DNA from 2 places in the Micromonospora sp. NPDC049257 genome. Region 2 is predicted to be linked to the other one. Evidence: riboswitches for the same ligand, from Rfam matches in the RefSeq annotation. Region 2 holds a riboswitch; the other holds the start of a gene.
What was found. A riboswitch is a leader RNA that binds a small molecule or an ion and turns the genes downstream of it on or off. The one in region 2 is predicted to bind S-adenosylmethionine.
Positions count from the first base shown of each region.

Region 1: linked by a shared signal. The riboswitch ahead of thrC (threonine synthase) and the one ahead of AB0K25_RS08420 (ABC transporter substrate-binding protein) in region 2 are both predicted to bind S-adenosylmethionine.

Region 1 is NZ_JBFAQU010000005.1:120,211-124,416, forward strand. Features, by position in the region: gene AB0K25_RS10695 (GNAT family N-acetyltransferase) at 1-902, opposite strand, end outside; gene thrC (threonine synthase) at 1,151-2,437, opposite strand; SAM riboswitch class I at 2,447-2,582, opposite strand; gene AB0K25_RS10705 (hypothetical protein) at 2,874-3,602, shown strand; gene AB0K25_RS10710 (DoxX family protein) at 3,658-4,107, opposite strand.
Region 2 is NZ_JBFAQU010000004.1:10,102-14,307, reverse strand. Features, by position in the region: gene AB0K25_RS08430 (amino acid ABC transporter ATP-binding protein) at 1-649, opposite strand, end outside; gene AB0K25_RS08425 (amino acid ABC transporter permease) at 646-1,443, opposite strand; gene AB0K25_RS08420 (ABC transporter substrate-binding protein) at 1,486-2,415, opposite strand; SAM riboswitch class IV at 2,693-2,804, opposite strand; gene AB0K25_RS08415 (helix-turn-helix domain-containing protein) at 2,872-3,288, opposite strand; gene AB0K25_RS08410 (SDR family oxidoreductase) at 3,408-4,206, shown strand, end outside.

The DNA.
Region 1 (4,206 bases), on a different contig from region 2:
GGCTCGTACGTCAGGGTGTGTTCGAGGTTCTCGGCCTTGCAGAGCAGCCCGAGCCGGTGCCCCCGGTGGGCCGGGTCGACGATGGTGAGCTGCTGCCAGGCGTGCCGGGTGGTGTTCGCGGCCAGGCTGAGCACGGTCCACGCGACCAGCCGGCCGGACGCCTCGTGCACGGCGGCGACGCTGTAGCGGCGGACGCCCCGCGCGTCCAGCGCCCGCTCCATGCCCTGGATGCGCTCGGCGTCCATCCGCTCGGGTTCCCACTCCAGGTCACCCAGGGGTGCGTCGGTCATCATCCGGCCCTCCAGGTAGGCGAGGTCGGCGAGGTGCTCCGTCGGCGGGTGCCCGTGCCAGCGGACCGTGCGGTAGCCGGCGACGGCCGAGCGCGCCCCGGCCCGCAGCGCCGCCAGCCGGTCCCGGTCGAGCGCGGTGACGTCGAGTCGACGGCGGACGTCGACCAGCGCCGCCTTCGCGCCGAGCGCCGCCGCGAAGGCCGCCCCGGGCAGTTGTCCACCCGGCTCGCCGGGCAGCGCGGCCACGGCGGAGCCGACCATCCGCTTGCCGCCGGCCGCCCGCAGCTGCTCGCGGGCGTGCGTGAACAACGCCCGCCCCACTCCCGCCCGCCGGTGCGCCGGGTCCACCACCAGCTCGACGCTGGCGTTGTCGGTGTTGTCCAGGAGGTGGAGGTTGAGCCGGACCCAGCCGGCGACCACGCCGTCCAGTCGCGCCACCGACCAGCGGGTGTCGATGCCGGGCATCGGGTGCCGCAGCGGCGCCTCGAACCGGCGACGGCACAGCGGCGGCAGGTCGGGTGACTCCGTCGCTTCGACCGTGGCCGCGATCCGGTAGGCCGCATCGAGGGCCGGCTGGTCGGTCGGATCGATTGCTGCGATGTCCACGGTCACGCCGGGAGTCTTCCTGTCGACGACGAAGGGGGCCAGCGGATTTCCGCTGGCCCCCTTGCACGTTGGTCGGGAGGGACGTTCGCACAACGCCTCCGGCGTTGGGTCGCAAGAACTTGAAAAGTCTCCGGCGAAAGCCCTCCCGCACGGAGCATCTTGCGCCGCCCGGTTCCTGCCGTCAAGTCCTTCCCGGCGGGTTTTCGCCACTCACCGCGAAATTCCGGTCACTCGGAGATCCACTCCCCGGGGGATCAGGAGAGGAGGCCGGCGTCGCGGGCGGCCCGCAGGGACGGCTTGATCCGGTGGGTGGGGCCGACCTGGCCGGCGACGGCGTCGATGGTCTTCAGGCCCTCGCCGGTGTTGAAAACGACCGTCTCGGCGGTCGGGTCGAGCCGGCCGGACTCGACGAGCTTGCGCAGCACCGCAACGGTCACCCCGCCGGCCGTCTCGGCGAAGACCCCGGTGGTGCGGGCCAGCAACCGGATGCCGGCGCGGATCTCCTCGTCGTCGACGTACTCCATCCAGCCGCCGGTCCGCCGCACCGCCTCCAGGGCGTACAGGCCGGCGGCCGGGTCGCCGATGTTGAGCGACTTGGCGATGCCGGTCGGCCGGACCGGGGTGATGGTGTCGGTGTCCGCGTGCAGGGCGGCGGCGATCGGGTTGCAGCCGGCCGACTGGGCGCCGAACACCTTCCAACCCCCGGCGGGCGCCTCGACCAGCCCGATCTCGACCAGCTCGGAGAACGCCTTGTCGATCTTGGTGAGCAGCTCGCCCGAGGCCATCGGGACGACCACCTGGGCCGGGATACGCCAGCCGAGCTGCTCGGCCACCTCGTACCCGAGGGTCTTGGAGCCCTCGGCGTAGTAGGGCCGGACGTTGACGTTGACGAACGCGGTGTCCTCGAACTCGTCGGTCTCCACCAGCTCCCCGCAGAGCCGGTTCACGTCGTCGTACGAGCCGTCGATGGCGACCAGGTCGCCGCCGTAGACGGCGGTGGTGATCACCTTGCCCTGCTCCAGGTCACCCGGGATGAAGACCACCGAGGGCGCTCCGGCGCGGGCCGCGTGGGCGGCCACCGAGTTGGCCAGGTTGCCGGTCGAGGCGCAGGCGAACCGGGTGAAGCCGAGCGCCTTCGCGGCGGTCAGCGCCACCGAGACGACCCGGTCCTTGAACGAGTGGGTCGGGTTGGCGCTGTCGTCCTTGACCCACAGCGGCGCGCTGATGCCCAGTTCGGCGGCGAGGTTCGGGGCCGCCACCAGCGGGGTGAGCCCCGGGTCGAGGGTGACCCGGGTGGCCGGGTCCTGGCCGGCGGGCAGGAGGGCGGCGTACCGCCAGATGTTCTGCGGGCCGGCCTCGATCTGCTCCCGGGTGACGGCGGCCAGTGCGGCGGCGTCGTAGTCGACCTCCAGCGGGCCGAAACACTCGTAACAGGCGTGCTGCGCGGCGAGCGGGTAGCGGGCGGAGCAGGCGCGGCAGACCAGGGCGCGGGCCGGGCTGGCGGTGGTGTCGATACCGGGGGCGGCGAGCGTCGACGTCATGGCGGATTCCTCTCATCTTTCCCCGCATCGCACCCTGCGGCGGGGACGGAATTGGCACCTGCCCCGCGGGACGCTCAGCGATGAGCGCGCGGGGTGGTTGCCGGGGCGTCGTCGGGCCGTATCCCTCAGCCCCTCTGGATGAGGTATGCAGTTGTGCCGTCGAGTCTAGGCAGCTTCGCCGCCATCGCCCAGTCGGCTTCCCACGGTGTGAACCACCTGCCGGCGGGGCGTGCGCCGGCCGCACCGGAAGCCATTGATGTTTCGGGCAAGTTTCCAGCTCAGTACGCCCTTGTGCGGATCCGCGCACCGGCCCTCCGGTCGGCCCCTGACCGCGCTCCGACAGGCCGGTGGGGGGCCGGCCGACGAGCCGATGACCGACATTGCCATCGATCAGTACGGTGCGGGAGACCTGACGTCGAGAGAGGACCCCCCGCCCATGCGACGGATCCCGTCGAGCCTTGCGACCCTCACCATGGTCTGCCTACTGACCGCCGCCTGCGGGGGTGAGCAGGGCGGGACGGACGAGGCAGCGTCCACCGTCGGCCCGTCCACCGGGCCCTCCACCGCCTCGGTGCTGAGTCAGGTCTCCCCCGAGGCGACTCCCACCAGCGAGGCTCCGTCGCCGGAGGTGAAGAAGGCCGCCCCCACCACCCCGCCGGCCGCCGCCCCGACCACCACCGCCGCCGCGCCGGTCAAGGCACCGTTGACCTGTGCCCATCTGGCGGAGGCCCGGCTCGGCAGCAGCAAGACGCCCTACAACGGCTACCCGGACTACCTGCCGCTGGCCGGGGGGCAGTGGTCGGGCGAGGACGGGGCCACCGTGACGCTCCAGAAGCCCTGCGGCATCGGTGACCTCGACGGCGACGGCGCGGAGGACGCGGTGGGCGCGGTGGCGATCAAGACCGGAGGCAGCGGCACCTTCTACACGCTCGCGGCGTGGCGCAACAGCGGTGGCCTGCCGGTGTTCCGCGCGCTGACCGACCTCGGCGACCGGACCCCGGTCGTCTCGATCAGCGTGGCCGGGCGCAAGGCCACCGTGGTCTGGCTGACCCGCAGCCCCAGCCGGGGCATGGCCGAGCTGGACATCAAGCGGACGTCGGTCTACAAGCTCTCCGGCAGCACCCTCGCCGAGGTGAGTCACACCGACGCGCCGTACAACCCCTGACCGCACGCGTCGCCGGAGCCGCCTCGTTGCGGCTCCGGCGACGCCGGTCAGTGCGTCAGGCAGGCACCGAGCTTCGCTCCGCCACCGGTGCCGACGGGGCGTCGGCGCTGCGGCGGGCGAGCAGCGTGTCCAGCGCCCAGGAGCCCGGGCCGAGCACCGCGATCAGCAGGAACGACCAGCAGAAGAGCGCCGACAGCTCGCCTCCGTTGCGCAGCGGCAGCAGCCCTTCCGGCTGGTGCACCACGAAATAGGCGTATGCCATCGAGCCGGACGCGAGGAGCGCGGCGGGCCGGGTGAAGAGCCCGGCCAGCACCAGCGCACCGCAGACGAGCTGGATCAGTGCGGCCCACCAGCCGGGCCAGGCACCGACCGGGACAGCCTTGCCGGTCACGGGGTTGCCGCCGAACAACCCGAAGACCGAGGACAGGCCGTGCAGCATGAACAGCAGGCCGATGACGATGCGGTACAGCGAGAGGGTCGGCCCGCCGAGCCGAGACACGTTCATGGGAACCTCCATGGAAGGGATTACGTCCCCTCATGATGAGGCATCGAAGCAGTTAAATCGATAAATTCTTTGTTACTGGGAAGGTCTCGGTGCGAGACA
Region 2 (4,206 bases):
ACGCGACGGTGTCGGCGACCGAGCGGGCGAAGCCCATCTCGTGGGTGACCACCACCATCGTCATGCCCCCGGCGGACAGCTCGGCCATCACCCCGAGCACCCCCTTGACCAGCTCCGGGTCGAGCGCCGAGGTGGCCTCGTCGAAGAGCATCACCTCAGGTTGCAGGGCCAGCGCCCGGGCGATGGCGACCCGCTGCTGCTGACCGCCGGAGAGGTGGGCGGGCCGGGAGTCGGCCTTGCCGGCGAGGCCGACCAGCGCCAACTGGGTCCGGGCCAGCGCGACCGCCTCGTCCTCGGGCAGCTTCTTGAGCCGGCGCAACGCCAGGGTGATGTTGCGCAGCACGGTCATGTGCGGAAACAGGTTGAACTGCTGGAAGACCATGCCGATCCGCTGCCGCAGGGCGTCCGGGTCGTCGCGCAGCACGCTGCACCCGTCGAGCAGGACGTCACCGGCGTCCGGCTCGATCAGCCGGTTGACGATGCGCAGCAGGGTGGACTTGCCGGAACCGGACGGCCCGATGACGCAGGCCGTCGCGCCCCGGGCGACGTCCAGGTCGACGCCGCGCAGCACCCGGTTGGCCCCGAAGGCCAGGTGTACGTCGCGGACGGCGAGGCTGACCGAGGTGGTGGTCGCGGTGCCGGCGGTCATCGGGGGTCCTCCCGGGGGGTACGCGGTTGCGGTAGGGCGGTCTCGCCGGCCAGGGCCAGCCCGCCGTCGTCGTCGGGGTCGACGGTGACCGTCCGGCCCCGGCGCAACCGGCGGTCGATGGCGTTGACGGCGTGCGTCAGCGGCACGGTCAGCAGCAGGTAGCACAGGCCGGCCAGCAGCAGCGCCGACTGGTTGCCGGTGTTGGCGGCGTAGTCCTGCCCGATCCGGAACAACTCCCGCTGGCTGGCCAGCAGGCCGAGGAAGTAGACCAGGCTGGAGTCCTTGATCAGCGCGATCAGCTGGTTGACCCAGGCCGGCAGCACCCGGCGTACCCCCTGCGGGACGATGACCAGGCGCATCGCCTCACCCCAGGAGAAGCCCAGCGCGCGGGCCCCCTCCAGCTGCGCCGCCTCCACGCTCTGGATGCCGGAGCGGAAGATCTCCCCGATGTACGCGGCGGCGATCAGCGACAGCGCCAGGATGCCCAGCGGGTAGGGGTTGGGACCCCACACCTGCATGCCGAGCGGGGCCAGGCCGACACCGATCAGCAGGATGGTGGCGGCGGCCGGCAGCCCCCGGAACACGTCGGTGTAGACCCGGGCCGGCCAGCGCAACCATCGGGTCCGGGAGATGCCCGCCACGGCCAGCGCCATGCCCAGCACCGAGCCGAGCAGGGCGGCGGAGACCGCCAGGATCAGCGTGTTGGGCAGCCCGACGGTCAACATCTCGGGCAGCGCCTCGCGCATGGAGTCCCAGTCGAAGAAGGTCTCCCACAGGGTGCTCAACGGATCCATCGTGTTTCTCCTACCGCCCCGCTCGCTGGTCTGGTCGTACCGTCAGGAGTTGGCCGACGCCGACGCCGACGCCGACGCCGACGCCGACGCCGACGGCGTCGCCGCGCCGGGGGCGGCGACGTCGCCGCTGCCGGGGGTGAAGCCGGCGGGGATCGGCCGGCCCGGGTAGTACTGCTGCTGGAGCCGGGTCCAGGTGCCGTCGGCGATGACCTCGTCGAGGCCCTTGTCCAGCGCCTTGCGCAGCGCGTCGTTGCCCTTGGCGAAGGCGTACGCGGTGGGGGTCGGGCTCAACTCCGTGGCCGCCACCGTGATCTTGCCGTTGCTGTCGGCGGCCGACTTCTCGCCGATCTCGGCGGGGGCGATCCAGGCGTCGGCGGTGCCGGCCTTGAGCTGGTTGATCGCCCCGTTGTAGTCGGGCACCCGCACCGGGTCGAGCTTGCGCGAGGTGGCGTAGTCGTCCTGCACGGTGCCCTGCACGACCACCACCCGCTTGCCGGCGAGCTGGTCGAAGCCGGTCAGCGGGGAGCCGGCGGGCACGTCGAGGCCGAAGTAGCCGAAGTCGTAGCCGTTGCCGAAGTCGACGGTCTTCTTCCGGGCCTCGGTGATGGTGATCGAGGAGCTGCCGATGTCGAACTTGCGGTTGTTGACCTGGGAGAGCAGCGCCGAGAAGTCGGTGCCGACGAACTCGACCTTCAGCCCCACCTTGCCGGCGGCCGCGACGAGCAGGTCGTTGTCGAAGCCGGTGAAGGTGCCGTCCTTGAGGTAGACGTTCGGTGGGGCGTCGGTCAGCGTGCCGGCGCGCAGCACCCCCGGCTGGAGCAGGCCGTACGGGTTGTCGGCGGGGTCGGCGGACTCGCCGCCGCAGGCGGTCAGCGCGGTGGCGGCGAGCAGGGCGGCGACGCCGAGCGCGGCGGCCCTGGTGAGGGCGGGCCGGGGCCGCCGGGTCGTGGGCAGGGCAGGAAGGAATCGCACGGGTGTCTCCAGAGTTGATCGGGCGACGGCGGGTGCGCGTCGCCGACGGGGTGCCCGCCGGGCACGCCGCTGAGGTGGTACGGGAAGAGAGGGTCGACTACCGGGGGCGACAGGAGTCGCTGTGGACCCGCATCAGGTCGACGTGTCGCCGTCTGACCAGCCGGACGCCGCTGGTCCGGACGCCGGCCCGGGACACGGGGGCGACGCCGTCGGTGGGCGGGGCGGGTGCGGGGGCGGACACGGGTTCTCCCGGGGTCGGAGTTGACCTGGGGAAACCAGGCCACGCTTGCACCGGCGGTCTACCGGTGCCTGGTCCTCACCCGGAGCACCCCACCGTGGCGGAGGGTTGCCGGCCAGCGAGCCGGGGCTTGACGCTGGCGCTCATGACCTGCCCGAAGGCTAGCAGCCGGGACCGGGCGATCGTCCACCCGTTATGACGGCCCTCACGTCCGCTCCTTACCGCCGGGCGGGACGGGTGAGACGGGTGGGTCGCGCGGTGCCGGTGGGCGCGCGGTGGGGCAGGTCGGCGTCGTAGCGGACCCGGGCCGCCTGCACCTCGGCGAGGTGGGTGGTGGCCCAGGTCTCCAGTCCGGAGACCAGGTCGAGCAGGCTGCGGCCCAGGTCGGTGAGGGCGTAGTCGACCCGGGGCGGGACGCTGGCGTGCACCGTCCGGGTGACCAGGCCGTCGCGCTCCAGCCCGCGCAGGGTCTGGGTGAGCATCTTCTGGCTGATCCCGTCGATGTGCTCGGCCAGCTCGCCGTAGCGCCGGTCGCCGTCGGCGAGGGTCAGCACGACCAGCACGCTCCACCGGTCGCCGATCCGGTCGATGACCTGCCGGCTGCCGCAGTCGCGCTGGAACGGGTCGGGTCGCATCCCTTTACTCTCCATCAGTGCGTCACAAACTTCAAGGTGCCTACTCTCCGATGGGAAGTATCGCCAAGCAGCTGGGTGTTTGCCAGTACGACTGAAGTAGCCACCCGAAGGAGAACGCCATGTCCATCGTCGTCACCGGAGCCACCGGCCACCTGGGTCGCCTGATCGTCGAATCCCTGCTGCGCCGGGGCGTACCCGCCGGGAAGATCGTGGCGCTGGGGCGGGACACCGGCCGGCTCACCGGCCTCGCCGACCGGGGGGTCGAGGTCCGGTCGGCCGACTACACCGACCCCGACTCGCTCCGCGCCGCCTTCGCCGACGCCGAGAAGCTGATGTTCGTCTCCGGCAGCGAGGTCGGCCAGCGGGTGCCGCAGCACCACAACGTCATCGACGCCGCCCGCGAGGCCGGTGTCGGCCTGGTCGTCTACACCAGCATCGCCCACGCCGACACCTCCGACCTGCTGCTGGCCGCCGAGCACCGGGCCACCGAGGAGGAACTGCGCGCCTCCGGCCTGCCGTACGTGCTGCTGCGCAACAGCTGGTACCTGGAGAACTACACCGGCCAACTCGACGGCTACCTGGCCCACGGGGTCGCCGGTTCCGCAGGTGACGGCCGGGTCAGCGCCGCCACCCGCGCCGACTACGCCGAGGCCGCCGCCGAGGTGCTCACCACCGAGGGACACGCAGGTCAGGTCTACGAGCTGGGCGGTGAGGCGTTCACCATGACCGAACTGGCAGCCGAGGTGTCCCGCCAGAGTGGACACGACGTCCGCTACACCGACCTGCCGGTGCCGGCGTACACCGACCTGCTCGTCTCCGCCGGGCTGCCCGAGCCGTACGCCGCCACCCTGGCCGACGCCGACCGGGGCATCGCCCAGGGTGCGCTGTACGTGCCCGTGGACGACCTGGAGAAGCTGC